3 regions of the Rhizobium sp. SYY.PMSO genome follow, and region 3 is predicted to be linked to each of the others. Evidence: riboswitches for the same ligand, from Rfam matches in the RefSeq annotation. Region 3 holds a riboswitch; each other region holds the start of a gene.
What was found. A riboswitch is a leader RNA that binds a small molecule or an ion and turns the genes downstream of it on or off. The one in region 3 is predicted to bind cobalamin.
Positions count from the first base shown of each region.

Region 1: linked by a shared signal. The riboswitch ahead of ACJJVH_RS02090 (aromatic ring-hydroxylating oxygenase subunit alpha) and the one ahead of ACJJVH_RS20980 (ABC transporter substrate-binding protein) in region 3 are both predicted to bind cobalamin.
Region 2: linked by a shared signal. The riboswitch ahead of fdhA (formaldehyde dehydrogenase, glutathione-independent) and the one ahead of ACJJVH_RS20980 (ABC transporter substrate-binding protein) in region 3 are both predicted to bind cobalamin.

Region 1 covers NZ_CP177349.1:434,344-444,512, reverse strand. The annotation lists gene ACJJVH_RS02110 (transporter) at 132-1,133, shown strand; gene ACJJVH_RS02105 (BA14K family protein) at 1,208-1,669, opposite strand; gene ACJJVH_RS02100 (GH25 family lysozyme) at 1,915-2,922, shown strand; gene ACJJVH_RS02095 (2Fe-2S iron-sulfur cluster-binding protein) at 3,043-4,131, opposite strand; gene ACJJVH_RS02090 (aromatic ring-hydroxylating oxygenase subunit alpha) at 4,134-5,378, opposite strand; cobalamin riboswitch at 5,476-5,681, opposite strand; gene ACJJVH_RS02085 (ACT domain-containing protein) at 5,900-6,313, opposite strand; gene ACJJVH_RS02080 (DUF6656 family protein) at 6,417-7,034, shown strand; gene ACJJVH_RS02075 (L-threonylcarbamoyladenylate synthase) at 7,093-8,067, shown strand; gene ACJJVH_RS02070 (FAD-binding oxidoreductase) at 8,101-9,531, shown strand; gene phnF (phosphonate metabolism transcriptional regulator PhnF) at 9,534-10,169, opposite strand, start outside.
Region 2 covers NZ_CP177350.1:697,198-707,366, forward strand. The annotation lists gene ACJJVH_RS21640 (transporter substrate-binding domain-containing protein) at 1-412, shown strand, start outside; gene ACJJVH_RS21645 (amino acid ABC transporter permease) at 479-2,134, shown strand; gene ACJJVH_RS21650 (SDR family oxidoreductase) at 2,115-2,834, shown strand; gene ACJJVH_RS21655 (aminotransferase class III-fold pyridoxal phosphate-dependent enzyme) at 2,851-5,886, shown strand; gene ACJJVH_RS21660 (beta-galactosidase) at 5,991-8,045, shown strand; cobalamin riboswitch at 8,180-8,384, shown strand; gene fdhA (formaldehyde dehydrogenase, glutathione-independent) at 8,609-9,799, shown strand; gene ACJJVH_RS21670 (hypothetical protein) at 9,862-10,035, opposite strand.
Region 3 covers NZ_CP177350.1:549,481-559,649, forward strand. The annotation lists gene ACJJVH_RS20940 (iron ABC transporter permease) at 1-48, shown strand, start outside; gene ACJJVH_RS20945 (FecCD family ABC transporter permease) at 66-1,079, shown strand; gene ACJJVH_RS20950 (ABC transporter ATP-binding protein) at 1,087-1,884, shown strand; gene ACJJVH_RS20955 (class I SAM-dependent methyltransferase) at 1,865-2,557, opposite strand; gene ACJJVH_RS20960 (ABC transporter permease) at 2,812-3,969, opposite strand; gene ACJJVH_RS20965 (ABC transporter permease) at 3,966-5,183, opposite strand; gene ACJJVH_RS20970 (HlyD family secretion protein) at 5,185-6,162, opposite strand; gene ACJJVH_RS20975 (diguanylate cyclase) at 6,836-7,930, shown strand; cobalamin riboswitch at 8,012-8,267, shown strand; gene ACJJVH_RS20980 (ABC transporter substrate-binding protein) at 8,431-9,447, shown strand; gene ACJJVH_RS20985 (FecCD family ABC transporter permease) at 9,500-10,169, shown strand, end outside.

The DNA of each region.
Region 1 (10,169 bases), on a different replicon from region 3:
CTACGGGCGCGGCACGCTTGCCGGCATTGCTTCCGGGCTCAACATTTATTCCGTCGGAGGGTGGCCTTGCATAAACAATCGTCATGAACGAAGACTAAGGCAACTGTTCAGACAATGCGAATGATGCCGCCATGAACACGCTCACCTCGGCCAATACGATACCCGGCTTCATCTGGGCCTATCGGCTCCGTCCCGGAACAGCCAAGCCGGAACGTCTGCCTGACGATACCGATCGTTCGGCGCTTTTCGCGGAAGAGGGCTTCCTCTGGCTGCACCTCAATCTGGTGGACGCCCGTATCCCGGCTTTCCTCGAGGATGCGCCCGGGCTGAACGAAGCCGCCCGTATCGCTTTGACGACACACGAGACGCACGCGACGATCACCGTCGACGAGCAGATGCTCTTCGGCACCCTGGTCGATTTCCAGCGGGACTTCGCGCAGGACACGCGCGATATCGGCTGGCTGCACTTTGCAGTGACCGACGGCATGCTCATCACCAGCCGCCTGCAGCCGCTTCGCGGACTGGATCGGGCACGCGGGCTGGTCGAGAAGAATGCGAGCAGATTTTCCCGCCCGCTCGATATTTTCGAGCTGCTGGTGGTCGAGTTCCAGCGCACATTGATCGCCGTCGTCATCGAGATCAGCGAAGAGCTGAACGTCATCGAGGATTTCGTCCACGGAAATACGTCGCGCGACGAGCGCACGCGGCTTCCGCCCATCCGGAGGACGATCGTGCGGCTGCACCGCCACTTGCGGACGGTCCTGTCGCTGATGCGCCACGCCGCCGCCTCCGACGACGAGGAGATGCCGCTCGGCTTCGAGGATGTCGCCGGGCGTCTGACGGGCCGGCTGGAAGCGGTCGAGCACGATGTCTATGCGCTACAGGAGCGCGCCAGGCTGCTGCACGAAGAAATCGATTCGAAGCTTTCTTCCGAGATCAACCGGCACCTCTACATCCTGTCGATCATGACCGCATTCCTGCTTCCGCCAACGCTTGTGACCGGCTTCTTCGGCATGAATACATCGAGCCTGCCGCTGTCGGGCGGAACAAGCGGCACCGGATACGCCATCTGCTTCATCATCGTATCCATGCTGCTGGCATGGTGGCTCCTCAAGCGGGTCAACATCCTCTGATACCCCGCAAGGGATGAAAAAAGCCGCCCGGCGGAGGCCGGACGGCTTTTGCATCGATGATTCCTGCCATGCCCTTAGAAATAGGGCGAGTAGCACTGACGGCGCGGACCCGAATTGGGCTGGAACGTGTTGTCATAGGAGCGATAGGAACGATAACGTGCCTCGCACCATTCGATATGACGCGGGTTGATGCCGGCGCCCGGAGCAGGTGCGGGAGCGTAATAACGCGGCTGGCTGGCAATCGCCCCGCCAATGAGGGCGCCGGCGCCGAAGGCGGCCAGCGGGAACCAGTAGCCGTCGTGATAGCGATAGCCGTGGCGATAGCCCGGATAACCGCGATAGCCGCCATACCAGCCCCGGCGATAGTAACCGCCGTGATGGCGCCACTGAACCTGTTCGATGTTGGCGTCTGCGGCCTTGTCCGCGGATGCGACGGGGGCTGCGGGCATCTGCATGGCGAAAGACGGCGCAAAACTCGTCAGAGTGACGGCCGCCGTAACCGCGATGGTCGCAATTTTCGCACGGAAACCAAGCATTTTCATCTCCATTCCCTGGTTCGACTTGTGATCAAGCCTATAGCGTTTCATGTCGGGAATGCTTCCCGAGCAAGGTTTCGCTGCCTGCCTAGTCGCATATCCGAATAATCGACAAGAAACGCGGCAACACGTTATTTAGTTCCTCAAATCCCTACCAATTTAAGGAGTTATGCGGGGCTCCACGATGAATTTATAGTGATTGCATTCTTAACCCAAGATTAACCAGCAATCCTTACTATTATTTCATGAAAGGATACCGGCAGAGTACGCTCCTGATTTGCAGCATCCTGACGATCCTGGCTCTGATGGGGCCGGTCTCCAAGCTTTCGGCCGGAGAGAACCAACCCTGGACAGATCCGAAAAACGCCCTCATCGTCGATGCTTACGAGCTGAACACCATCGAGTGGAATGCGTTTCTGCAGGACAAGCGGATTGCCGGCTTCATCTCCAAGGCATCCGACGGCCTTCCTGAAAGCTTCAGTTGCACCGGCGATCATGCCGGCGACACGGTGGCCCATTGTAAGACGATGTGGCGCAAATATGCCGTCAGCCGCGAGCTGTTTCAAACCCGCCGCATGCTGGCAAAGACGAATGGCCTGTTATGGGGCGCCTATCATCTGGGACGGCCCGGCAATCCAATCGACCAGGCCAACCATTTTCTCGACTATGCCGATCCGCAACCGGACGAGCTGATGGTGCTCGACATAGACGGGATGGACACCACGCAATTCATGTCGCTCGACGATGCCCAGATTTTCGTCGCCCATATCAAGATCAGGACGGGGCGTTACCCGATCCTCTATACCAACCACAACACGGCGCAATATATCGCCGATCATCGCGGCACCTATCCGCTGCTGTCGCGGCTACCCCTCTGGTATGCCCGCTACAAGCCGGATGTGAAGGGCACGTTCCCGCTCGGCAACTGGGACAGCTATGCCATCTGGCAGTTCGTTTCATCGGACAATTGTTCCGAGAAGAGCTGCCCCTATCGGGTTCCGGGAACCTTGACCGATATCGACGTCAACGTCGTGCCCATGACGAAGATCCAGCTCGCCAAGATCTGGCCGCAGGGCGATCTCCTGCCGGCCAAGCCCCTGCCCGCGCCGGATCTGACGATCGCGCTCGCATCCATGTGCAGCGGGCCGCGGCAGCCGCTGATCTCGCTCATGATCGATACCGTCGTCACGGCGTCCACCCCGCCATCGACGAAGCCGGTCGAAATCAACGAGCTGAACTACGAGGATTTCTAGAGCAATTCCAGGAGAAGTGCGTCGCGGTTTTCCGTTCGCAATTGCGTGAAGGCAGAAGGATAGGGCATTTCCGCGGTTCGAAGAAAAGCGGAAACGCGATAGCGACAGCTCGGACTTGCTTTAGGCCTCGATCTGGACATCCGTCTTCGGGCGCGAGCAGCAGGCGAGGATATAGCCCTCGTCGATCTCGTCATCGAGGATGCCGCCATTGTGGCTCATCTCGACCTCGCCCGAAAGCTTCATCACGCGGCAGGTGCCGCAGAGGCCGGATTCGCAGGCCGCGCCGATACGCACGCCGGCGCCCCGCGCCGCCTGGAGCACGGTCTGCCCCGCCGCGCAGACGACATCCTTGCCGGCCATGGTGAAGCGGATCATCGTCGCGGCTTCCGTCGAGGCGTCGTCCGTCACTTCCGCGAGCGGCGTGGCGGCATTGGCCGGCTGGAAGCTCTCCTGATGGTAGCGTTTCATGTCGAAGCCATGGGCTTCCAGCATGGAGCGGACGGCGTCCATGAAGACCTCGGGGCCGCAGCAGAAAATCGTGCGATCCATGAAATCGGGGGCCAGCAGGCCGATCTTGGCCTTGTCGATACGGCCCTTCAGCCCCGACCAGAGATCGGTGCGGCCGCAGCCCTCGACGATGAGGCCGAGATTGAGGTTCGGCATGAAACGGGCGAGATATTCCAGCTCGGAGCGGAAGATGATGTCGGCCGGGCCGCGCGAGCAATTGATGAAGGTGATATCCGACAGCGGTGCCGTGTCGGACATATAGCGGGTCATCGACATCATCGGCGTGATGCCGGAGCCGGCAGAGACGAAGAGATATTTTTCGCCGGGATGACGGACATGGCTGAAATCGCCAAGAGGGCCGAAAGCCTTGATCCGCATGCCGGGCTTCAGGTTCTCGAACATCCAGCGCGTGCCGATGCTGTCCTTCTGCGCCTTCACCGTCACGGCCACCGAAAAGGGCCGCGACGGCGTCGACGACAGCGTATAGGTGCGCATGACCGGCTCCGGCGCCGTCGGCAGTTCCAGCGTCACGAACTGGCCCGGCAAATAGCGGAACCAGTTGTCCTTGTCGGACCCGAAGGTAAAGGTCATGACATCGGGCGCCTCCGGTGTGACCGAGAGGCATTCGAGCAGATGCTGCCTGTCGCTCCAGGGCTGCATCTGATCGAGATGGCGATGTGGAAGGGAGACGGTCATGTTCATGCTCAGGCAACCGCCGACAGCTTGGCCTGGTCGCCCTGCAGCCGGTTGATCATGAACGTCGTGTACCATTCGACGAACTGCATGACGCCGCCTTCATGGATTTCCGAATAGGGACCGGGCTCATAGGCCGGCGAGCGGATGCCGAAGGCATTTTCCTCGACGATACGGCGATCCTGATCGTTGGTTTCGGTCCAGACGTGGGTCAGCTCTTCCAGATTATAGTCGACACCTTCGACGGCATCCTTGTGGACGAGCCACTTCGTGGTGACGGCGGTTTCCTCGGCGCTGATCGGCAGGACGCGGAAGGAAATCGCGTGGTCGCCGAGCAGGTGGTTCCATGTCGTCGGGTAATGGAACAACAGCATGGTGCCGATGCCGTTGATCGTCACGTCGGACGAGAGCGGCCGCCTGACGGCGTTCCGGCCGGACATGGTGTAGCTCTCGGCCCCTTCGATCAGCGGCATGCGCGCGGTGCGGAACTGCCCATCGGGCGAGATCCTGAATTCGCTCGGCAGGCCGGCGGCTTCGCAGCGCTGCCAGTGCTCGGCGATGACCGGATCGTTCATCGCACCCTGCACGCCGGTCACGGTCGGCGCTTCCGGGAAGGTGCGGCAAAGCTCGGGGTGATTGGCCGCGCAATGATAGCATTCGCGGTTGTTTTCCCAGACGAGCTTCCAGTTGCCCTTCTCGATGATGGTGCTCTGGAAGGCAACCTTGGCTTCGCTGATGCGATGCGGCGCCATGTAGGGCTCGATCGAGGCGCGGACCGGGGCGAAATCCGGTGCGTTCTTTGCAAGGCAGATGAAGATATAGCCGGCGACGCTTTCGCAATGGACCGGCTTCAACGAATACTGGCTCTTGTCGAAATCCTCGGCCATCTGGCGGGCGAACAGCAGCGAGCCGTCGAGTTCGTAGGTCCACTGGTGATAGGGGCAGACGAGCTTTGCCGAGGAGCCGCGCTCGGTCGTGCAGACGCGCGAGCCGCGATGGCGACAGCTATTGTGGAAGGCGCGGATGACCTGGTCGCGGCCGCGAACGATGACAACGGGATAATCGCCGATCTGGACGGTGAAATAATTGCCTGCGCGCGGCACTTCGCAATCATGGCCGATGAACAGCCAGTCGCGATAGTAGATCGTCTCCATGTCGAGCTTGAAGTAGTCCGGGTCGGTGTAGAAGGGTTGCTCCAGGCTGAAACCCGGCCTGCGGTTCTTCAATTGCCGCAGAACATTGCTGTTGATATCCATTCGCCTATCCTCGCGCAGTACCGGAAGGCGAGCGGAGGACATGCGTGACCGCGTGAAGACGGCCGAAAGCAATGTCCCGACCGCCCGCCGCGGTCAGTCAATCATATGTGCCCAAGGCTGGTTTCCGGGCTCTGGAGCGGCCTTGTCACCAAGACCACATGGCACCTTCCCAGGCCGGTCCAGACCCAGTGGCTTTATTCGCCATGCCTCACTCCACCACCGTTGCGGGGGCAGCGCCGGGTTTTGACCGGCTTCCCAATTCTTCGTCTCCCTACGGACGACACCTTGAGATTGATCGCATCATAGCTCTCCGCCCGGCCGGCGGCTGCGCTGCAATGCGACATCGGCTTCGAAATTGGCGACAGGCGAAACGGGGGCACCGGACGGTTGCGAACAACGCCAATATAGAAAGATAATTCAGCCTCTTATGCGCCTGTGCGGGAAGAGGCACGCATGCGTTATCCGCACCGCATCGATGACGCTTTATTCTGATTGCGACAGTACCTTTCGACAGCCGGCGCTCAGGAGCGTGGCTGGGCGGCGGAAAGCGCCAGCAGAGCGGCCATCGCGCGGTCCGCATCGCCTGCCGGCACGAAGATATGATCGTGATAATAAGCGGCAACGACATTGGCGCTGATGCCCTCGTTTCCCAGGGCCGCGGCGAAGGCCGCCGTCAGGCCGACCGCCTCCAGCGATGAGTGGACTTGGAGCGTGATCATTCGCATCGCGGGAGCGGCCGGAAGCCCCGCCTGCCGCGCCATCTCCACCGGAAGGATCAGCGTCACGCCCTCCTTCTCGCGGAAAAGCCCGATCGGCTCCAGAAACAGGTAGCCGCCCAACGCCGAAGCCGGCACGGTGCAATAGGCGAACTCACCCTCGGCAAGATGAGGCTTCATGCTCGAAAGCAGCTGCGTGAGATCGGTAATTCCCGGCATGTTCTTCCATCTCCTCGAGGGGCCGACGGGCCGGCGCGGTTAAGCCCGGCTCAAGCTCTGTGATCTATCCTCTCGCCCAGAGAGTTTTATAGCGAGATCCGGCATGGCCAAACTCAGATATTTCGACGCTGGGAAGCCCGCCGACCCCGAACCGGCGCCGGCGGCACCGACGACGGGGCACAGCGAATTCCTGCGCACGGGCCGCATCAACCGCAACAGGGCGCATTGGCTGGCGGAAGAACGGGAATACCTCAGCCATGAACAGGTGGCCGAGCGCACGGCGCTGAAGCTCAGGGGCGCTGGAGAAAAGACCCATGACCGGCTCAACAGCTTCCACAAATCCATTCGCTTTCCCAAGCTCATCTTTCATCACACGCTGAAGGACACGCCGCATCTCGGCTATTGTCACGTCACTGCCGCGCGCACGCAGTTCGCGCAATATCAGGAAGTGAACTGGGCCTTCTATATCGCCAACTTCTTCGCCCGCATCGGCCAGGAAGAAAACTTCTTCGAGGACATCAGCCTGAAATATTCGCGGATGTATTTCGCCGTCGCCGTCCATCCGGACAAGGCGGCGGAAGACAAGAAGCTGACGATCAATCGCGACATTCGCGGCAACGGCGTGCTGTTCCACACCCACGATCCGCAGATCGCCATCCGCAACGTTCTTTTGCTCGGCGCCCGCAACGAGCAGCTTCGCGACATCATTCGCCAGCTTTGACGATTGATCCGAAAACTCGAAGGGCATAAGAACGGCCTGAACTGCAAGCAGGCAGGCCATGGCACGACACATAGATATTCTCGAACATCCGCAGACCGCGATAGACGTCGCAACGGCAACCCTTGCGGAGGGCCTGCCGATCGGCCTGCCGACGGAGACGGTCTACGGCCTTGCCGCCGACGCCACCAACCCCGCCGCCATTACCCGGATTTACGAAACGAAGGGGCGTCCGCGCTTCAATCCGCTGATCTGCCATATGAGCGATCTTGCCATGGCCGAGCGCTACGCGGTCTTCGATCCCGTCTCCCGCAAGCTCGCGGAAGCCTTCTGGCCCGGCCCGCTGACGCTGGTGCTGCCGCTCAGACCCGATAGCGGCATCCATCCGCTGGCGACTGCGGGTCTCGACACGGTCGGCATCCGCGTGCCACAGGGCTTTGCCGGCGAACTGATCCGCGCCTTCGACCGTCCCCTTGCCGCGCCGAGCGCCAATACGTCGGGCAAGATCAGCGCCACCAGCGCCGACCATGTCGATGACGATCTCGGGGAGCGAATCACGCTGATCCTCGATGCCGGCGCTTCGGTCGTCGGCGTGGAATCGACCATCGTCAAGGTCGAGGATGGCGAGCTGCGCCTCTTGCGGCCCGGCGGTCTCGCGGCAAGCGAGATCGAGCGCGTGGCCGGCAAGAAACTGAAGCGCAAAAAGAAGGCCTCAGCGGCCATCGAGGCGCCCGGTATGATGGCCTCGCATTATGCGCCGGGAGCGGCCGTACGGCTGGACGCGACGGAGGTTTCCGCAAACGAGGCGTTGATCCGCTTCGGGACGCCCGACATCGCCGGCTTGGCAAACGCCGTTGCGGTTCTGGACTTAAGCCCCGCCGGCGATCTTTCCGAAGCCGCCGCAAACCTCTTCGATTTCATGAAACGCGCCGATGCGACCGGTGCAGCGACCATCGCCTTTTCGCATATTCCCGACGAGGGCCTCGGCGAGGCCATCAACGACCGGCTGCGCCGCGCGGCCGCGCCCAGAGAATAAATCAGCCCGACACCATCAGGCAAAGGACACGCCATGAGCAGCTCCGCCCCCTCTTCCGACCTTCTCGATCGCTTCGCCGCCATCGTCGGCGAAAAACATGCCGTGCGAGACTCCGCGGAGATCGCACCGCATCTTGTGGAAAATAGAGGCCTCTATCACGGCGCTTCGCCCATGCTGCTGAAGCCCGGTTCGGTGGAAGAGGTATCGGCAATCCTCAAGCTCGCCAGCAAGACAGGTGCGGCGATCGTTCCCCAGACCGGCAATACCGGCCTTGTCGGCGGGCAGACGCCGCGCGAGGGCGGTTCCGACATCATCCTCTCGCTGGAGCGCATGAACCGCATCCGCGATATCGATCCCATCGGCAATACGATTGTTGTCGACGGCGGCTGCATCCTGGCGGATGTTCACAAGGCAGCAGCCGGGCATGGACGCATGTTTCCGCTTTCGCTCGGCTCCGAAGGCTCCTGCCGCATCGCCGGCAATCTTTCCACCAATGCCGGCGGCACCGCCGTTCTCGCCTATGGCAACATGCGCCAGCTCTGCCTCGGCCTCGAAGTCGTGCTGCCGACGGGCGAGATCTGGAACGGGTTGCGCCGCCTGAAGAAGGACAATACCGGCTACGATCTGCGCGATCTCTTCATCGGCGCCGAAGGCACACTCGGCGTCATCACCGGCGCGGTGCTGAAGCTTTTTCCGCAGCCGCTCGGGCATCAGGTGGCCTTTGCCGGGCTGCAATCGGTAGACGACGCGCTGACCCTGTTCAAGAACGCCTCCAGCCTGTGCGGCACGGCGCTGACCGGCTTCGAGCTGATGCCGCGCATCGGCGTCGAATTCACCACCCGGCATATTCCGGGCGTGCGCGACCCGCTGGAAACGGCGCATCCCTGGTATGTTCTGATCGACATCTCGACCTCCGATTCGGCCGAGACGGCCGAACGGATGATGTCGACGCTGCTCGAACAGGGCTATGAGGCCGGACTGATCCAGGATGCGACCATCGCCAGCTCCGAAACGCAGCAGAAGGCCATCTGGCACATGCGCGAGAGCATGTCGGACGCGCAGAAACCGGAAGGCGGCTCGATCAAGCACGACGTTTCGGTGCCGGTGGCGCAGATTCCGCAATTCATGGCGGAGGCTGAAAAAGCCGTCGTCGCCGCCATGCCGGGCGCGCGCGTCTGCGCCTTCGGTCACATGGGCGACGGCAATATCCACTACAACATCTCGCAGCCCGTCGGCGCAGACAAGGCCGAGTTTATCGGTCGCTGGCGCGAGATCAACGAGATCGTGCACGGGCTGGTGTTGCGGCATGGCGGCTCGATTTCCGCCGAGCACGGCATCGGCCAGCTGAAGCGTGACGAGCTGGCGTCCATCCGCCCGGACATCGAGATCGACCTGATGCGCCGGATCAAGACAGCCTTCGACCCGGCCGGGATCATGAATCCGGACAAGGTCTTGAAGGTCTGACCCTAGACCGTCACGACGACCCGCTCGGAAGCGAAGCAGCCGATCTGGCAGGAAACGATCGTGCCATCGGCATCGATATCTTCGCCGGCATAGGCAAGGACAGGCGTGAGGCGCGATTGCTGCAGCAGGCGGGCCTCGACTTCCGTGGGCATGCGCGCGGTGATGTCTGTGGAGCGGCGCCAATAGTCCATGATGCCATACTCTTTCAGCGCCGCCGTGAACGAACCCATTGCAGTAAATTTCTCCGCCAGACCGGCAAAACGTTTCGCCGAGCAACTGCGCATGACGACCGAGACCGGAAGTTCGTCGGCATGGGCGACCACGCACATTTCCAGCACCGCCGCGCCCGGCTGCAGTTTCAATCGCGCGGCAAGATCGGCGTTCGCGGGAATTTCTCTGGCGGAGAGAACCTTGCGTGTGAGGTTTGCATCCGTCGCGATCAGATCCTTGCTGAAGCGCACCTTGTCGCCCATCTGGAAACGGACGGGCATGTCGGCCCGGACATAGGCGCCGCTTCCCCGCGCCACGCGTAGCAAGCCCTCCCCCTCCAGTTCGGCAATCGCGCGCCGCATCGTTACTCTGGAGACACCGAACTGCTCGGACAGGGCGCGCTCGCTCGGCAGGCGGCTGCCGGGGGC
Region 2 (10,169 bases), 150 kb from region 3:
CAACAGCCAGGTCGTACTGACGCGGGTCGAAGATCAGGGCATCACGATGGATCAGTTCAAGGCGCAGGGTCGCAAGCTTTCCGCGCAGGCCAACACCACGGATGCGCAGGTGGCGGAAAACCTCGTCGGCAAGGAGAATGTCGTCGCCTACGACACCTTCAGCGCGGCGATCATCGCGCTCAAGAACAAGGATGTCGACGGCGTCGTCATCAATGGCGCCAACGCCGCCGCCTATGAGCGAGAATTTGCCGGCGAACTGGTCGCTTCCATCAAGGGCCTGCAATCGGATCCGATCGGCCTCGTCTTCCGCAAGGGCGACGAGAATGTCGCAGCTTTCAACGAGGGCCTTCAGGAGATCAAGAAGGACGGCACGCTGGATAAGCTGATCGCCAAGTATTGGGGTCTCAAGTAAGTTTTTGCCGGGCGCGCGGTGCCGCGCTCCCGGCATCATCCGCTCGATCTGGCGCTGGAGGCCGGAATGTTGTTCATCAAAAGCGTGCGGCCCAGCAACCTGATCATTCTCGCGGCGCTGCCCTTCATCGTCTATCTGTTCGCATCGTCTCCGGACTATCAGCGCTCGCTGCAGGCGATCCTCGGCGTGGAGCCGGGATCCTCGGCCTTCGTGCCCGGATTTCTGTTGCTTTCCATCGCGTTCGCATCCGGTCTCGCCGTCCTCGTTCTATCGAAGATGAAGGTGGCGCGGCCGCGCCTGACGATCGCTGCGGCGCTTCTTGGCCTGGTCGCGACGGCAGCCATCCTTGCCGGCGATATGGTTCATCCCTTCATCGCCTCCGTGGTGGCCAATAGCGTCGATCCATTCAAGTCCGACCTCGTGGTCAAGGGTGTCACGCCGCGCCAATTGACATCGGAGGCGGATGTCATGGTGCGTCATGTCGAAGCCTGGATCTGGCCGGCCTATGCGCTCCTGCTGGTTGCCGGCCTCGGATTGCTCGCTGCCGGCAATCGTGCCGTGGTGCCGGCCGAAAGTGCCGTGCGCCGCGCAGGCGTCTGGCTCCTTGCCGTCGTCAATGGCGCAGGCCTCGCCTTTGTGTTCCTGATTGCCTATGTCGCTTTCGCTTCCGGTCTTGCGACGACAATCCGGGCTGCCATCGCCGCCTATCTTCTCGCCGCGGCTCTCGGCCTTGTCTGGGTCGGTTTGCAGAAGCTGCGTTATACGCGTTCGAGCCTGATGGTCTTCATCGTCATGACGGTCGGCCTTGCCGCGCTTTCGGCGTGGTTCCTGCTGCAGCCGCGCGACGGCTATGTTCTTGCCGGCACGCTCGGCGGCAAGATCGGCATCGTCACCAACACTCCGTCAGGTCTCATCGGCGCGGTGCGCTTCGGTCAATACGAGGGTGCTCCCAAGACGGAGACGCCGGTCAGGACCTTTGTGACCCCGCAGCAGGCCATCGACGCGATCGGCAAGAAGCAGGATGTCAGCGGTGCGCTGCTGCCGGCTGCATCGGTTCCTTCCGACTGGCCCGTCATCTGGCGCACGCAGGCGCTGAACGATCGTGATCGTGCGGCGGGCATCACCTTTGCGGTCGTTGCCATCGTGATCGGCCTGTTGACCCTCGGCGGCTTTCTCCATCGCCGCCATCCCCTGTCGATCGGTTCCGAGTTCATCGTCGATACGATCCGCGGTATTCCGATGCTCGTCATCGTCCTCTATGTCGGCCTGCCGCTGAGCGGCGCCCTGAAGGATGCGACGCAGGGTGTGTTCGATCCCCCGAACCTGATGCGCGGCATCGTCGCGATGGCGCTTGCCTATTCGGCCTACCTTGCGGAAATCTTCCGCTCCGGCATCAATGCCATCCCGGCCGGCCAGATCGAGGCGGCGGCAAGCATCGGGCTCAATCGCTGGCAGACTGCGCGGCTGGTCATCCTGCCGCAGGCATTCCGCATCATCATCCCGCCGCTTGGCAACGAACTCATCGCCATACTGAAGGACACCTCGCTGCTGTCGATCCTGTCGATCCGCGACATCACGCAGCGCATGCGCGAGTTCCAGTCGGCGAGCTTCCTGCCGTTTGCGCCGTATAACTCCGCAGCGGTTCTCTACATCCTGCTGACGCTTGCCGCCGCAAGCTTCGTTAGCCTCGTCGAGAAGAAGTATGACGTCAAGCATCGCTGATCGTTCCGCAGGGTCGTACACGACCGCCGGCACGGTCCTTGTGACCGGCGCGTCGCGCGGCCTCGGCCATGCGCTCGCCTCGCTCTATGCCCAAGCGGGCTGGCGCGTGATGGCATGCATGCGCCAGATGCCGCCGGAGCCGAAGGCTTCCATGCTGCCCTATTTTCTCGATGTGGGAGATGCCGCGTCGATCAAGGCGCTCGGCAAAGCTCTCGAAGGCGAGGCGATCGATATCGTTATCAACAATGCCGCCATTCGTGGCGACACAGGCGGTCTGGACTCGCTCGCTGCCGATGATTTCTTGGAGGTCATGCGCATCAATGCGCTGGCGCCGTTGCTGATCGCGCGGGCGCTCCGGCCCAATCTCCTCGCGGGCCGACGCAAGCTCGTGGTCAATATCGGCAGCCGCGCCGGTTCGCTCGCGGAAGGCACCGTCGATGACGATGACGGCGATTATGCCTATCGGTGCTCGAAGGCGGCGTTGAACATGGCGACGGTGAAGCTCGCGCAGGATTTTCAGCGTGACGGCATCGCCGTCATCTCGCTCCATCCGGGCTGGGTCCGTACGGACATGGGCGGGCCGGATGCCGTCGTCGATATCGCGCAAAGTGCGCAAGGGTTGAAGGCCCTGATCGACAAGACGACGATGGCCGTCACCGGCAGTTTCCGGGCCTACGACGGCAAGACTGTATCTTGGTAAGGGAAAGGGCGGGGCAATGACCGACGCGAACAGGCAGGGTGCCAGCGAGAGCGAAGCAATCGACGCGCTTCTCCGCGATAGCTACGGCATCTCGGGCAGGATTATCGCGCTGCCCGGCGAGCATGACCTCAATTATTGCATCGAGGCTGAGGACGGAACGCGTTTCCTGCTCAAGCTGCACGCTCCGGGCGATGCGGACGACCTTGCCATGCAGATCGCCGTGCTCGATCACCTCGCTCATGCCGCCCCGGAGCTTCCGATTTCGCGCGCTCTTCCGGACAAAAACGGTTCTACGGCAATTGCCGCCGAGTTGCGCGGTCGGCGTACGGCACGCCTGTTGACCTGGCTGAACGGCAGCGTCTGGTCGAAGTCGCCGGCACGCGGCAGGCAAAGTGTCGTCACGCTTGGCCGGCTGCTGGGCGAGATGGATCGCAGTCTCGAAAGCTTCAGCCATCCGGGCGCCACGCGCTCCTATGCCTGGGATATCGGCCGTGCCGACATGCATCTGGAAAACCTCGCCTTCATTACCGATGCGGACAAGCGGGCGGTCGTCAGAGCGGTTCTCGAACGCTTCGTCGATGAGGTGCTGCCGCGGCTGAGACAATGCCCGCGTCAGGTCATTCACAACGACGCCAACGATTATAACGTTCTGCTGGATGAAGCCGGCACGGTCAGCGGCCTGCTCGATTTCGGCGACGTGGTCGAGACATGGCGCGTCGTCGAGATCGCCGTCGCCGGTGCCTATGCGCTGATCGGCGCGGATGATCCGGTGGATGCGATCGCATGTCTTGCCGGCGCCTATCACGCGGTCAATCCTGTCAGCGACACCGAAGCGGAGCTCATCTTCGATCTGACCTGCACGCGCTACGCGGTCAGCATGTGCATGGCGGCAAAGCAGATCCGCGACAATCCGGAAAACACCTATCTGCTGGTCAGCCAGGAGGATGTCTGGCGCGAATTGCAACGCTTGCAGCGCGAGAACCGCTCTTTGGCGGTTGCCCGCATCCGCGATGCCTGCGGCTTCGAGCCGGTCCCGCATGGCGTTCGCATCGAGCGCTGGCTGGAAAGGAATGCTCATGACTTTGCGAGAGTTCTCAAGCCGTCGCTTGCCAAGCCGAAGGTGCTTGCGCTCGATCTGACGGCGGCCGGACCGGATGCCGGGGCGTGGACGACGCTCGATGCCGACGGGGCCGAACGGCTGATCGAAGAGCGCGTGGCCCAGGCCGGAGCCGATTTCGCCATCGGCCTCTATGCAGAGGATCGCATCATCTACAAGGGCGATGCCTACGAGACGCCGACCGCCGGGCAGCGCCGGACGATCCATCTCGGCATCGATGTTTTTGCCCCGGCGCATGAATCCGTTCATGCACCCTTTGCCGGTGCGGTCGCCTTCATTCACGACGATGCGGTCGAGTTCGGTTTCGGCCCCACGGTCATGCTGGAACATCGCACGGAGGAGGGAGACATCTTCTGGACGCTCTACGGCCATCTTTCGCGCCAGAGCGTTGCCAGGCTGGCGGTAGGGCAGGCTGTCGCGGGAGGCGAGGCTTTCTGCAGCCTTGGCGAGGCCTCTGAAAACGGCAACTGGTCGCCACATCTGCACTTCCAGATCGTCACCGACCATCTCGGCCTCGGCGCACGGATGCACGGTGTCGGGGTGGGCGATAAATGGCAGGTCTGGCGGGCCATCAGTCCCGACCCGAGCGTGGTGTTCGGCTTTTCCACGCCCGCTTCGGTCATCGTTGCGCGCGACAAGGATTTTCTGGTGCGCGAGCGTCACCGGCGGATCGGCCGTTCGCTCAGTATCGCCTATTCCGCAACGCCGCTGAAGATCGTCGGCGGCGAAGGGGCCTATCTCATCGACGAGGAAGGCACCCGCTGGCTCGATATGGTCAACAACGTCTGCCATGTCGGCCATTGCCATCCCCGGGTGGTGAAGGTAGCGCAGGCGCAGATCGCCAAACTCAATACCAACTCGCGCTATCTGCACGACTCGCTCGTCGAATACTCCCGTCGCCTGGCAAACCTCTTGCCCGATCCGCTTAACGTCTGCTTCTTCGTCAATTCGGGCAGCGAGGCGAACGACCTCGCGATCCGGCTGGCGCGTGCCTATACCGGCAACCGTGACATCATCACCGTCGACCACGCCTATCATGGACATCTGTCGAGCCTGATCGACGTCAGTCCCTACAAGTTCGCCGGCAAGGGCGGGGAAGGGCGGCCGCGGCATGTGCGCGTTGCGGAGATGCCTGATCTTTATCGCGGCAGGTTCCGCTACGGCGATGCGGAGGCCGGCCGCAAATATGCCGAGGACGTGCGCGATCAGGTTGCGGCTTTGGCGGTGGAAGGCCGGCGTCCGGCGTTGTTCTTCAGCGAGGGTATCCTCGGGACCGGCGGCCAGCTGACGCTCCCGGCCGATTATCTCAAGGAAGCCTATGCCCATGTCCGGGCGGCGGGCGGTCTTTGCCTGGCCGACGAAGTGCAGGTCGGGTTCGGCCGCGTCGGCAGCCACATGTGGGCTCACGAATTGCAGGGTGTGGTGCCCGATATCGTCACGATGGGCAAGCCGATCGGCAACGGCCATCCGATGGCTGCCGTCGTGACGACGGAAGCGATCGCGGCGGCCTTTGCCAATGGCATGGAGTATTTCAACACTTTCGGCGGCAATCCGGTTTCCGCCGAGATCGGCCTTGCCGTTCTCGACGTCATCCGCGACGAGCGGCTGATGCATCATTGCCGCGTCATCGGCGACCGGTTGATGGATGGCGTGCGCGCGCTTGCTGCGCGCCATGAGATCATCGGCGACGTGCGTGGTCACGGTCTCTTCAACGGCGTCGAGCTCGTGCGCGATCGCGAGACGCTGGAGCCTGCCGCAGCGGAGCTGGATTTCGTGATCGCCGAGATGAAGCGCAGGCATCACATCCTGCTCAGCAGCGAGGGGCCGCATCATAACGTGCTGAAGGTGAAGCCGCCGGCCCCGTTCAGCGCCGAGGATTGCGACCGGTTCCTCGACGGGCTCGACGACACCCTGTCTCGTTTGCCTCCTCGCTAACCCTCCGATCCAGAGCAGCGATCACGCCGCGACGATTTCGGCGGCGGTATAAACGTTTAAATTTCGACTGCGACAAGGGTGATGCCCGACGTTCGGCGACTTGAATGAAAAAGGACAAGACAGTGCACAAGCCGCTCGCCAGACAGAACAATTTCGATCCCAGCCGGCAGGATGCTGGCATGCTGGAGCTTGGCGTCTGCTATTATCCGGAGCAATGGCCACGGACGAAATGGGAGGAAGATGCCGCGCGCATGGTGGAGCTGGGGCTTGCCTGGGTGCGCATCGGCGAATTCGCCTGGTCGCATATCGAGCCGAAATCCGGTGTCTTTCAATGGGACTGGTTCGATGACGCGATCGACGTACTCGGCAAGGCGGGGTTGAAGGTCATCATCGGCACGCCGACGGCGGCGCCTCCGAAGTGGCTGGTGGATCGTTATCCGGATATTCTCCCTGTCGACGCGCGCGGTGCCGTTCGCAAGTTCGGCGCGCGCCGCCACTATTGCTTTTCGAGCCAGCGCTATCGCCTGGAGGCCGCGCGCATCACCGAGGCGGTGGCGCAGCGCTATGGCGGGCATCCCTTCGTGCATGCCTGGCAGACCGATAACGAGTATGGCGATCACGACACGATTCACAGCTACTCGCGAGCCGCTCTCCACGCTTTCCGCGAATGGCTGGCCGCGCGATACGACACGATCGAGGAGCTGAACCGCGCCTGGGGCACCACATTCTGGAGCATGCATTACAACGGCTTCGACGAGGTGGATCTGCCCAACAATCTCGTGGAGGAGCCGAGCCCGACCCATCTTGTCGACTATTTCCGCTTCTCGTCGGATCAGGTGAAGAGCTTCAACAAGGCGCAGGTCGACATCATCCGCCGCCACTCACCGGGTCGGCCGGTCACGCATAATTTCATGTCGCAGAACACCGATTTCGATCACTACAAGGTCGGCGAAGACATCGATATCGCCTCGTGGGACGTTTATCCCATGGGCGGGCTCATGAACGGGCGGCTGAGCGCCGAGGAGAAGCGGCGCTATCTACGCGTCGGCGATCCCGATCAAACGGCCTTCAATCACGATCTCTACCGGGCAGTCGGCCGCGGCCGCGCCTGGGTCATGGAGCAGCAGCCGGGGCCGGTGAACTGGGCCTCGCACAACCAGTCTCCGGCCGATGGCATGGTGCGCTTGTGGACGTGGCTCGCCTATGCCCACGGCATCGACATGGTGTCCTATTTCCGCTGGCGGCAGGCGCCGTTCGCGCAGGAGCAATTCCACGCCGGTCTTCTCCTGCCGAACAGCGACGAGGATCAGGGCTACCGGGAAGTCGCGCAGGTCATTGCCGAGATGAAGCTGTTGCCGAAGGGCGAGGCGCGCGGCAGGGCTGACGTTGCGTTGCTGCTCGATTACGAATCGCGCTTTGCCACCCGCGCGTTGCCGCAGGGCCGCGACTATGCCGCCTCCGCCATCGCGCTCGACTGGTATTCCGCCGTCTCGCGTCTCGGCGTGGATATCGATGTCATCGGCCAGCATTCCGATCTGGAAGGATACAAGCTGATACTGGCGCCGGATCTCGTCATCCCGGAACCGGATTTCATTGCGCGCCTCAAGGCTTCCGGCGCCAAGGCGCTGTTCGGGCCTCGCAGCGGCAGCAAGACCCGCGATATGCACATTCCCGCCGATCTGCCGCCGGGCGTGCTTGGCGACCTCCTGGATTTCCGCGTCACGCGCGTCGAGTCCTTGCCGCCGTTCCAGTCCGAGACTGTTCTCTATGGCAATTCGAGCCACGAGACCTCCACATGGCGGGAAACGGTCCGGACCACGGAAACGGTGCTGGCGACGTTCCAGGGAGACTATCGGCCGGGTTCGCCCGCCGTCATCGGCAACGATGTCGCGCGCTATTGTGCCACGCTGCCGCGCGACGAATTCCTGCTGAAGCTGATGGGCGACACGTTTGCCTGGGCTGGCGTGAACGGCCTGCCTGATCTCGGCGATCTTCGCCTTGCGCGGCGCGGAAGGCTGCACTTCGCATTCAACTATGGAAGCGCGGTGGCGGCCGTACCCGCGGCGCGGGATGCCAAATTTCTCATCGGCAACCGTGAGCTTGCGCCTGTCGGCGTGGCCGTCTGGCTCGATGGGGACAAGGGCGCTACGGCCGAGTGACGCGCCTCGACGGCAGGCTCGTCCTGCCGTTCGCGGTGCGACGGTATTCTTATGGTAATATCGACAAAACGTCCGATGTCGTCCTGTAGGGCGCCGATGTCGTTTTCCTGTGCGCGCCATGGCGCCGGGCATGATCTTCTGACCGTGTTCAAGGTGCCATTGGCAAATCGTGCCGAGGGATAATTGGGAAACCGGTCGCAGGCCGGTGCTGCCCCCGCAACGGTAGCGGACCGAATGCTGTCGACCGATGCCACTGGCAAAATTGCCGGGAAGGTGGTCGGGAGCGTCCGAACGGACAGGTCCGAAGCCCGGAAACCAGCCTTGACGGCAGGCTTGATTGATCACGGCGGGTGATCGGGAGGCGAATGCGGGCATCTTGAAGCGGTCCGGTTCCAATCTCGCAGCTTTCGTAACAGTCATGCATGCGCCGGCCCGGCCGCCGCCGAAGTTGCGGGCGCGGGACTGATTTCGCTGCTGTTCAGCCCGTTGAGGAGCGGGCCGATCCGAAGATGCCCGGGATTCCGGGCGACGATGATCAAGCGTACTATCAAGGAGGAGATGGCATGACAGGGAACAGAGGCGTCGTCTATATGCGACCCGGCAAGGTCGAGGTTCGCGATATCGACGATCCGAAACTGGAGGCGCCGGATGGCCGCCGCATCGAGCATGGCGTAATCCTGAAAGTGATTTCCACGAATATCTGCGGCTCCGACCAGCATATGGTGCGCGGCCGCACGACCGCCATGCCGGGTCTCGTGCTCGGGCATGAGATAACCGGACAGGTCATCGAAAAGGGCATCGACGTCGAGATGCTCGATGTCGGCGATATCGTCTCGGTTCCGTTCAACGTCGCCTGCGGTCGCTGCCGCTGCTGCAAATCGCAGGACACGGGCGTCTGCCTTACGGTGAATCCGTCGCGGGCCGGCGGCGCCTATGGCTATGTCGACATGGGCGGATGGATCGGCGGTCAGGCGCGCTACGTCACGGTGCCCTACGCGGATTTCAACCTGCTGAAGTTTCCCGACCGCGACAAGGCCATGGCCAAGATCCGCGATCTCACCATGCTGTCGGATATTCTGCCGACCGGCTTTCACGGTGCGGTCCGCGCGGGAGTCGGCGTGGGGTCCACCGTCTATGTCGCAGGTGCCGGCCCGGTCGGCCTGGCGGCTGCCGCCTCCGCCCGCATCCTGGGCGCTGCCGTCGTCATGATCGGCGACTTCAACAAGGACCGCCTCGCGCATGCAGCCAAAGTCGGTTTCGAACCTATCGATCTTTCCAAGAGCGATCGTCTCGGCGACATGATTGCGCAGGTTGTCGGCACCAACGAGGTGGACAGCGCAATCGATGCCGTGGGTTTCGAGGCGCGCGGTCATTCCGGCGGCGAGCAGCCGGCAATCGTGCTTAATCAGATGATGGAGATCACCCGCGCAGCAGGGTCGATCGGCATACCCGGATTGTACGTGACGGAAGATCCGGGCGCAGCGGATGCCGCGGCCCAGCATGGCAGCCTGTCTCTGCGCTTCGGTCTCGGCTGGGCGAAGGCGCAATCCTTCCATACCGGGCAGACACCGGTTTTGAAGTACAACCGGCAACTGATGCAGGCTATCCTGCATGACAGGCTACCGATCGCTGACATCGTCAACGCCAGGATCATTTCACTCGAAGATGCGGCGCAAGGCTATGAAAGCTTCGATCAAGGTGCGGCAACGAAGTTCGTTCTCGACCCGCATGGCGATCTGTTGAAGGCAGCATAGGGAGAAACGAACCTCACGCGATCGCAGATCGACGTTGAGGTGAGCATAGACCGGGAGCGGAATTACATATCTTCGCTCCCGGTATCGTTTGGGCAAACAGCGATGAGTTTGCCGGACAACAAAGAGGCGGCAAATGCAGATGCCGAAGTCAGATCAGTAGCACCGATCATGCAGATTCCGGCAGTGCCGTCGCTGATCGCAAGCAGATATCCGTGGAGGCAGTTGTCCGTCGACATTCGAGATCCTGATCGGAAATAAGGTTTCTCGGTTCAGCAGACGGCGCTGCCCTTCCTCATGATTTGAACCACAAATTTACATTCCCATGGCATCCCGGAGCGGCTACGGTACGGCCGGGAAGACGAATTATTAC
Region 3 (10,169 bases):
TACCTCATCCAGCGCGGGCGACTGCAATTCAGAGGGCAAGGCCTATGACCGCCGATGCGCCCGCAATGCACCTGCCGCGGCGAAGCATGTTGCCGATCATGCTGGCAATCGCGCTTCTCTCCCTCGTCGCCGCCATATTTCTCGGCGTCGTCGATCTGCCGGCGGCCGACGTGCTGGCCGTCCTCAGCGGAAAGGGCTCGCCCGAAGCGCAGTCGATCATCCTCGATATCCGCTTGCCGCGCATCGTTACCGGCGTTCTTGCCGGCATTCAGTTTGCTGTGGCCGGCCTGCTGCTTCAGACGATCACGCGCAATCCGCTGGCCGATCCCTCGTTGATGGGCGTTTCGCAAGGGGCGACGCTGACCGTAACGCTGTTTCTCCTCTTCACCGTCTATATCTTCAACCCGGGTGAAAATACGGTGGCGGAGCTGCCGATCGCCTGGCTTCCCGTCGCGGGCCTTGCTGGCGGGATGATTGCCGGCGGCATCATCTACATGCTCGCCTTTCGGCTGGAGCTCAGCCCGCTGCGCATCACGCTATGCGGGGTCGCCATCGGCGCGATCCTGCATGCCCTGGCCGTCGGCCTGATCGCGGGCTGGGGGTCTGCGCGTATCGAAATCATTCTCGAATGGCTCTCGGGAAGCCTTTACGCCCGCACCTGGGACCATGCGCTGTTTCTTCTGCCCTTTACCGTCGTCGGTCTTCTGATATTGCCGCTGATCTATCGGCCCCTGATCTTGCTGCAGTTCGATGCGCAGGTCGCCCGCTCGTTCGGGATCTCCTATCGCAGGCAGTTTTCGGTCGTGCTGCTGGTGTCCTGCGCCCTTGCGGCAAGCGCGGTCGGTGCCGTCGGCCCGATCGTCTTCGTGGGTTTGGTTGTTCCGCATCTGGCGCGCTTCCTGGCCGGCCGGCATTTTCCTCTGGTCCTGCCCCTGACGGTGGTGCTTGGCGCAATTTTCGTTACTCTGGGCGACCTTATCGGCCGCCTCGTCGGACAGGCCGAGGAAGTGCCGATCGGAGTCGTGACGGCGATCGCCGGCGTGCCTGTGCTGCTTGCCCTCTTGAGAAAAATTCCCTGAGATCGATATGCCCCTTTCCTGCTCGCAACTGTCTGTCTACTACGGTCGCCGCAAGGCGCTCGATGGCTTCCGGCTCTCCATGAAGCAAGGTGAGATCCGGGCATTGATCGGTCCGAACGGCTCGGGCAAGAGCACGGCACTGCAGGCGCTTGCCGGCCTTATCGTTCCGGCCGGGGGCCGGGTGACGATCGAGGATGTTCCGGTCTCGACAATGTCCCGGCGGACGATCGCAAAGAAGCTCGCCTTCCTGCCGCAGCAGCCGTCCGCACCTGACGAGATGACGATTGCCCAGCTGGTGCGGCAGGGTCGCTTCGCGCATGTCGGGCTCTTCCGCGGCTACGACCGCAAGGATGAGCAGGCGATCGAATGGGCGCTGGAAAGCACGGGGCTTTCCGGCCTATCCGACCGTACGCTGCAGGAACTCTCCGGCGGCGAACGGCAACGGGCCTGGATATCGGCCGCGCTTGCGCAGGAGGCGGGCATATTGCTTCTCGATGAGCCGACATCGTTTCTCGATATCGGATATCAGGTCGAAGTTCTCGATCTCGTGCATCGTCTCAGCCGGGAGAGGGGCGTCACTATCATCATGGCGATCCACGACATCAATCAGGCCATCGCCGTCAGCGACCGCATTTCACTGCTGGAAAAGGGCGAGCTGCGCTTCGACGGCGAGCCGAGAGCGCTTGCCGAAAGTGGCCTGATCGAGAAGACCTTTCGGGTGAAGGGGCGGTTCGTCCAGGTCAGCCCCGACAATCCGCCGCACTTCGATGTCGAGCTTACGCGGCTCAGCCGGCCAGAGGCTTGACGAGCCGGAAGACGATCTTGGTCTGCGTGTAATAGTCGAGCGCGTCGGCGAAATCGGGTGTCCAGCCATCCTCGACGAAGGGGATGAAGCCGTCATACTCCAGCTTGCGGCCGGAGACTGCGAAACCGGCCTTTGCGAAGGCGCGGCCGTAATCGGAAATCGACCGATCCTGGACGACGGTATTGGTGCGTTTGGCGACGAGATCGCGCCACTTCGGCCAAAGCGGATTGTCCGTATGGCAGCCGGTGACGGCATAATAGACACCGCCGGGCTTCAGCGCCTTCCAGATATCGGCGGCATGGGCATCGATATCCTCGACAAGGTAGATGACCTCGTGGCTGATCGCGAGATCGAACTCTTCGACCCAGCCATCGAGCGTGCCGCCGACCGCATGCTGGACCGGCAGGTTGCCCTTGAAGGCTTCGGCCTTGGCGATCGATTGTTCGGCAATGTCGATGCCGAGCGCCTTGCGAAACGGCCTGATGGCGTAGAGATGACGCAGCAGGCCGCCCTGATTGCAGCCGAAGTCGAGAACGCTCTTGGCGGACAGGTCCCGCTCGACGATCAGGTCGATGAGATGTCTCCAGATCGGCGCATGCCCGTCCGCCATCCGGTCCTCGGCGTCCGGATCGACATACCAGGTGCCGATCGTTTTCTGGACTTCTTGGTTCATGAGCTCGTCTCCAGGCGATTCAAAACTGCCTTGTCCTTAGGACGAACTTCACCGCATGGCTAGGGCGGATTCGCATTTCATGGAATCGCGGAGCCATCCTATCTCGTTGTTTTTATGCAATTCCGGACGGAAAACCGCGGAAAATTTTCCCGGGCCTGCTCCGGGGTTCGAAGCCAAAAGCCGTGCGGGCCAAGTGCGTCGTCAATCCCCGAGGCGCTATCGAGCCGGCACGGACATTTGTTCGCGGAAACTTCCTATGCTCCTGCGGCCGGGCGTCGGCGCTGGCGTCCGGTTTCGAGCGCGATGGCGATCAGGATATAGACCGCTGCGAGAATCCACAGCGTCAGAAATGCCGGGCGAACGTAGGAAAGGGGAGCGCCGAGCTGCGAGACGGCGACGATGCCGTTGATGGCGGAGGTGCTCGGCAAAAGCATTGCGATGGCGTGCAGGAAGGGCGGTATCGCCTCGGTCGGCCATGAAAATCCGGCAAGGAAGAGAAACGGTATGCCGAGCGCGGCGGAAACGAGCTGCACGGTCAGCGGACTGCGGAAGAGGCCGGCGATGATCAACCCCAAAGCGCTGACGGCAAGCACGAAGGGGAGGGCGAAGATGAAGATCGAAAGCGGCGTCCCCAGACGCGGTATATTGTAGAGATAGGGAACCACGATCAGGTAGAAGGGCACGATGAGGACTTCGAGAATCAGATAGGCGAGCAGTTTGCCGGCAACGACCGCGATCGGCCCGATCGAGGCGGCAGGCCCGGTTTTGAGCGCGTCGTTTCTATAAGTGCCGAGCAAGCCTACGCCGATAAGCAGCGTCTGCTGCATGATCAGCACGAAGGCCGCCGGCAGGATATAGGTCGCATATCCCCCTTGCGGGTTGAAAAGCGGCACGGGGATCAGGGGCATGGGGTCCGACGCTGCGGCCGCGATCCGGGGATCGACCCTGGCGGCAATCAACCTTGCCGTTTCGACTTCCGCTCCCATGGTCCTTGCGACGGCGGCAACGCCGCCGGATATGCGCTGGTAGATCAGGAAATAGCTCGCATCGGCGTATAGCGCGACGGGGGACTGGCGATTGTGCAGCAACTCGCGCTCGAAATATTGGGGGATGACGAGGACGCCATAGAGATTGCGGGCATACACCTCCCGCTCGGCGGTGGCCTGGTCGGGAAAGACGGCTGCCACCGAGACATCCGCCGATGCATCGACGCGTCTGGCGAGCTGGCGGCTGCTGTCGGTGCCGTCGAGATCGACGACGGCGATCGGGACGTGGCGCAAAGCCTCGGTCCGGTAGGGCTGTGGATAGAAGGCCGCATAGATGAGGGTGGCGACGATCAGGACCGAAAAGGCCGGTTTCAGGGTGAGGACGCGGCCGAGTTCCATGCGGCAGATGGTGAGAATTGCCTTCATCCGGCTGCCCTCCCGCTCACGGTCGCCGTTGCCGTTTCACGCCGCCGTCGCGCCCGGATCACCTCCAGCCGCAATGCCGTCAAGCCGGCGAGCAGGAGCACCATGAAGAGAAGAACGGCGATCGGCTTCCAGGACAGATAGAGCGGCGTACCGCGGATCGTCTGATCGATCCGCGCCATCAGATACCAGGTTCCGGGGATGATCTGGCCCCAGTAGTAGGCGAACGCATTCATGCCGATTCTCGGAAAGCCGATGCCCATGAAGCCGAAAGCCGGCGCCATCAGGAGCGTTCCGATGCTGATGGCGCTTGCCATCGGACGAAGCAGCAAGGCCAGAAGCACGCCGATGAACTGATCGGCGAGAACGAAGAGAATCCCCGCCAGCAGAAGCACATAGCGGTTGCCGCGTAGCGGCAGGTCCAGGGCGCCGAACAGAACCCAATCCGCGATGCCGAGCACCACGAGGAACAGCAGCGTATAGGGGAGGATCTTTCCGGCCATCGCCGGCCATAAGCCGCCGCCGAGGCGTCTTAATATGCGCAGGCGGTGCGCCGTCTCCACATCGAGCCCGACTGCGTAGGCCATCGACGTCACGATGATCACCTGAAGCACGCTCGGCAGCAAGGCCGCGAGCAGGAAATGGGCATAGTTGAGGGTCGGGTTGAAGAGCGGATTGACCTGCACCGGTATCGGCGCCAGCGCCGCTTCGGCAGCGTCGACGGGTTGCCCTTCGGCGGTTCTGAGCGACAGGCGGATGCCGGCCGCAACACTTGGAACCGCGGCGCTCACACCGCGCAGCGTCAGATTGCCGGTCGTCATCGTCTGGGTGTTGTAGAAGAAGACGACCTCCGGACGGCGGCCGGAAAGCACGTCGCGCTCAAGATTGAGCGGCAGCATCAACAGGCCGTGAACCTCGCCGGACAGGATCAATCGCCGCCCCTCGGCAAGATCGCCGACATTGCGCACCACGGCTGTGTCGGGCGTGGCGTCGACCGTACGGATGATCGTCCGCGACAGATCGGTATTGTCGAGGTCGAGCACGGCGATCGGCAGCCGTGTGGCAAGACCGGCGCTGAAAACGGCAGCCAGCACGCCCATCAGCACGAGAGGCAGGATGGTGGTGAGGAACAGCAGGAAGGGGCGTCGCCGGAGGCGGTCGAATTCTCTTCTGAATACCGTGAGGAAGCCAGGGCGCAACCGCCCTTTTGCCATCATCTCAATGCTCCGGCGGCCAGGATGCGATAGCGCTCATGCCGGGACGCAGGCCCTCGACGGGCTGGACCGGATTTGCGCGGACCTCGAAGGTACGAAGATCGAAATCCCCCGTCGCCCGTGTTGCGCGCCAGGTCGCATATTGGCCCTGAGCGTTGATTATAGTCACTTTCACCGCGATCTTCCTGTCGCCGAGCGCAGGCACGGTGACATCGAAAGCGTCGCCGACCTTCAGGCCCTTCAACAGATCTTCGCGAAGGTTGAAGGTGAACCACGGGTTTTGCAGATCGAGGAGCGAGAAGATCGGAGCGCCAGCCGCGAAATTCTCGCCGAGTTCGGCCACGCGCGTCGTTACCTGGCCGGAAATCGGCGCGACGATCCTCAATTCGTGAACGTCGGTCTGCTGCTGGTTGAGCGAAGCCCTTGCCTGCTCCACCTGCGTTGCCGCCAGCGCCTTTTCTTCCTTGCTCGCGCCGGCCACGGCCAGCTGCAGATTGGCCTCGGCCGACTCGCGCTTGCGGATGGCGGCTTCGAGGTTGCGGGCCGTCTCGTCGACGCGGGACTGTGTCGATGCTCCTGTCGTGATCAACCTTGCCTGGCGGCCCGCTTCTTCCTGATAGAGCGTGACGTCCGCGGCGGCGGCCGCAAGTTCGGCCTGTCGAGCGGCGATGGTTTCCGGCCGGGTGCTGTTGACCCTGACGAGATCGGCCTCCGCGACGGCGAGCGCTGCTTCGGACATATGGAGAGCGGCCGTCAGCTGCGGGCTTTCGAGCTCGGCGATCACTGCGCCGCGCTCGACATTATCGCCGACATCGGCGTTCAATTTCGCAACGCGGCCTGAAACGCGCGGGCTGATGTCGACTCGATTGGCGGAGACTTCGCCCTGGACGATGAGCGGCGGTGGTCTTGTGGCAAACCACAGAAGGACGCCGAGACCAGCCAGGATCAAGATGCCGATCAAAACACGAGCTGCTCGCCACATTCCGTCGTCTCCGCAATCCGTTGTCGAGGCGCATGCCTGGCGACAGCCGTTGTCCGCTATCTTCCGGGGACCGGCGGCGGCTATGCGGATGATGGAACGAGGGGGACGGTTGCCCTCTTCATATCCTCCGGACGATACCGCTCGACCATATCTCCGATGGTCATTGCCGACGGACTGTAGCAGAGGAAAATAATAAAAGCACTTGCCCCGGTTGCAGCTGGAGAATTCCGCGTGGATTGAAACGAGGCCGCTGGGAGGACGGTGTGTGTTCTCCATGCATCGGTCTCCGCCAGATGGATGCCGGATTAACTGTTTGCTCTTGACCCCGGTGTATATGGTTCCAGATAGCGCTGATTGCCTGTTCCCTTACTTGAACGGGCAGCAAGCTTTCGCTTCCTGCTCCACACGTAGTATCGTTCCTTCATGCGGCATCATATTCTCCCGGAAAGTTTGCAAGCACCATGGAATGTCAGTCCGCGTCGACGCGTCGACGGAATTCCGCTTCAACGCCCGGCCATGGAGATAACCGACATTGCAGGTGCCCCGCCGCGGACCGCCCCGGCGCCTTCCCCGCATGAGGGATTTACTGGATCATTTCATGGAGATTGCCCGGGATCTCCTGCCGGCGGCGTTCATGCGGATGCCGGCCCTCTCGTGAAGATCGGGAACGGCGATGGAAATTGATGCGCATCTGGTCTCGCTGATCCGCGTCCTGGGGCAGGTGGCCATCATCGTCTACGCCTATTCCTGGGTCATCCGGATCGTCGACCGCGGCCCTTTGAAATCTGTCGCCGTCGGGCTGCTGTTCGGGTTGATCGGCATGTTGTCGATGGCCGACCCGATCCAGTGGATGCCCGGCGTCATCCAGGACGGGCGCTCGATCCTGCTCGTTCTTGCGCCTATTTACGGTGGTCTTCTGGGAACCGTGGTCGCCGCGGCGATGATGGGCCTGTTTCGTTTCATGGTCGGCGGCGTGGGCGCCATCGGCGGTGTCGTCGGCATCTTTATCGTTGCGTTCGCGGGTTATATGCTCAGCCTCCTGCCGCGAAAATGGATCGGTACGGGGTGGAAGCGGTCGGCGTTGCTCGGCCTGGGCACCTGCACATCGCTCGTCGTTCTCGCCTTTCTGCCATGGGCGGTGGTGCGCGAGCTTCTTCTCTCGGCAACGTTGCCGACCGTGGTCGTCAATATACTCGGCGTCTTTCTTCTTTCGGATCTGCTGGGCCGGGAGCAATATCGCATCGGCATCCAGCGCGCGCTCGAGAATGAAGCGAGCCTCGACCCGCTGACAAGGCTTCCCAACCGCCGGGTCCTGCAGCGGGAAGGGGATCGCTGCTGCAAGGAAGCGGGCATCCGGCGCATCCCTTTTTCGATCATCATGCTCGATATCGATCACTTCAAGAAGATCAACGACAGCTGGGGCCATTCCTTCGGCGATACCGTGCTGGCGCGGGTGGCGGATGTCATCCGGCGGACCGTGCGCAAGACCGATATCGCCGCCCGCTATGGCGGGGAAGAAATCGTCGTTCTGCTGCCGAACACCGATCTGCGGGCAGCCGCGACGGTTGCCGAGAAAATCCGCAGGGACATCGAAGCGACCGTTTTGATGTTCGGGCAGGAGGCCATCCGCGTCACCGTCAGCATCGGGACCGCCTGCTCGCTGGAGCCGACAACCGATTTCAAGCATGTGCTTGAGACAGCCGACAAGGCTCTCTATCGGGCAAAGGCGGCCGGACGAAACCGGGTGGAGCTGGCGGACGCCGCATAGGCAGAACGTCGCTTTTCGTGACCGGCAACGGGCATTCCCGCTTTTTGCTCTCCATGCGTTCTTGACGTCGAGGGGGTCGGCGGAATAACTGAACCCGACGGTTCCCCGAGGAAGGCTTCGAGGGGATTAATAGGGAACACGGTGAGGACGACCCAGGAAGGGCCGAAACCGTGGCTGCCCCCGCAACTGTAAGCGGATTGCCGATCATCCAGGAGTGGCCACTTGCCGGCCGTCTCCGAGGGCCTTGAGCCATGCCACTGCAAGCGTGCTTGCGGGAAGGCAGATGATCGTCAGATATCCGCGAGCCAGGAGACCTGCCGTCGATCACAATCCAATCAGCCGGGCGGGGATGCCCGGAAGGGACAGAGAATGATTGACCTGAGCCTTCGACCTTATCCGACGTTTATCGGCCTTGATTGGGATCTTCGCAACCGGCGGCGGTTTTTCTCGGCGCGGTCGCGCTGACGCTGCTCCGTATTCCTATCCTATCGAGATCTCCCATGCGCCATTTTTTGACGATCGCTACATTTGCACTCGGCTTGACCGGGTTTGCCGCGTCCGGCTTCGCCGCAACGCAATATCCCCTCACCATCAACAATTGCGGCCAGAAGATCACCTTCGAGAAGGCGCCGGCCAAGATCGTTTCGATCGGGCAGGGCATGACCGAAATCCTGCTGTCGCTCGGCCTTGCCGACAAGATTGCGGGAACGGCCGTCTGGGTCGGCCCGGTCCTGCCGCAATACGCCGAAGCCAACAGCAAGATCCCGCGCCTTGCCGACAACGATCCGAGCTTTGAGTCCGTCGTCGGCAAGGAGCCGGATCTGGTCGCCGCCGAATTCGAATGGCACGTCGGCCCGCAGGGCGCCGTCGGCAAGCGTGAGCAATTTTCCGCGCTTGGCATCAACACCTATATCGCGCCGACGGATTGCGTCGCCAAGGTCAATACGGATGGCGGCGACGGCGTGCGCAAGGAGCTGTTCACGATGGATCTGGTCTACCAGGAGATCGATGAGCTCGCGCAGATCTTCGACGTCAAGGATCGCGGCGATGCGCTGATCGCCGACCTGAAGACGCGAGAAGCGAATGCGGTCGCCTCGATCGCCGGCGCGAGATCCAAGGATCTGCCGATCGTGTTCTGGTTTTCCAGCAAGGAGGTCAACGGCGATGCCTATATTGCCGGCAAGAACAGCGCGCCGGCCTATATCCTGAAGACGCTCGGCGCCAGGAATGTCGTGACGACCGAGGAGGAATGGCCGCTGGTCGGCTGGGAAACGATCGCACAGGCCAATCCGGCCGTCATCGTCATCGCGACGATGGATCGCCGCCGCTATGCGGCCGACGATCCGAAGGTGAAGCTCGACTTCCTTGAGAAGGACCCGGTCACGAGCGAGCTCGATGCCGTCAAGAACAAGCATTTCGTCATGATGGATGCGCAATCGATGAACCCGACCATCCGGACCATCGACGGCATCGAAATATTGGCCAAGGGCATCAAGTCCTTCGGCATGGCGCAGTAAATTGCGCCTGTTTTCAAGATGGCGGTCATGGTGGGCACTTCCGGTGCTTATCATGGCTGCGCTCGTGCTTCTGGCCTTCATGATCAGTCTCGCCGTGTCCATCGGCGAGATTTCGATCCCGTTGTCGACGACGGCCAAGGCCGTGTCGAACCGGCTGTTCGGGACGCAGTTCGAGCTTAGCCGGATCCATCAGGGCATCGTCTGGGATTATCGCCTCAGCCGTGCGCTGGTCGCCGCAAGCGCCGGCGCGTCGCTGGCGTTGAGCGGGGCGGTGTTGCAGGCGCTGCTTCGCAATCCGCTTGCCGAGCCCTATGTGCTCGGCATTTCCGCCGGCGCGTCCACGGGGGCGGTCTGCATCATGATCCTCGGCCTCGGTTACGGGATCGTGGGTCTTTCCACCGGCGCCTTTCTCGGCGCGGTCGCGGCTTTTCTGTTTGTCGGCCTGCTCGCGGCAGGCGTCGGCGGCACGAGCGAGCGTATCATTCTATGCGGTGTCGCCGGTTCGCAGCTTTTCAATGCGCTTACCTCCTATATCGTCACCACCTCGGCCAATGCCGAGCAGGCAAGAGGCGTCATGTTCTGGCTGCTCGGTTCCATGAGCGGCGTGCGCTGGCCGGACGTTTATCTTTCGGGGCCGGTCGCCATCCTCGGGTTTGCGGTCTGCATGGCGCATGTCCGCGTTCTCGATGCCTTTGTCTTCGGCACGGATGCCGCCGCCTCGC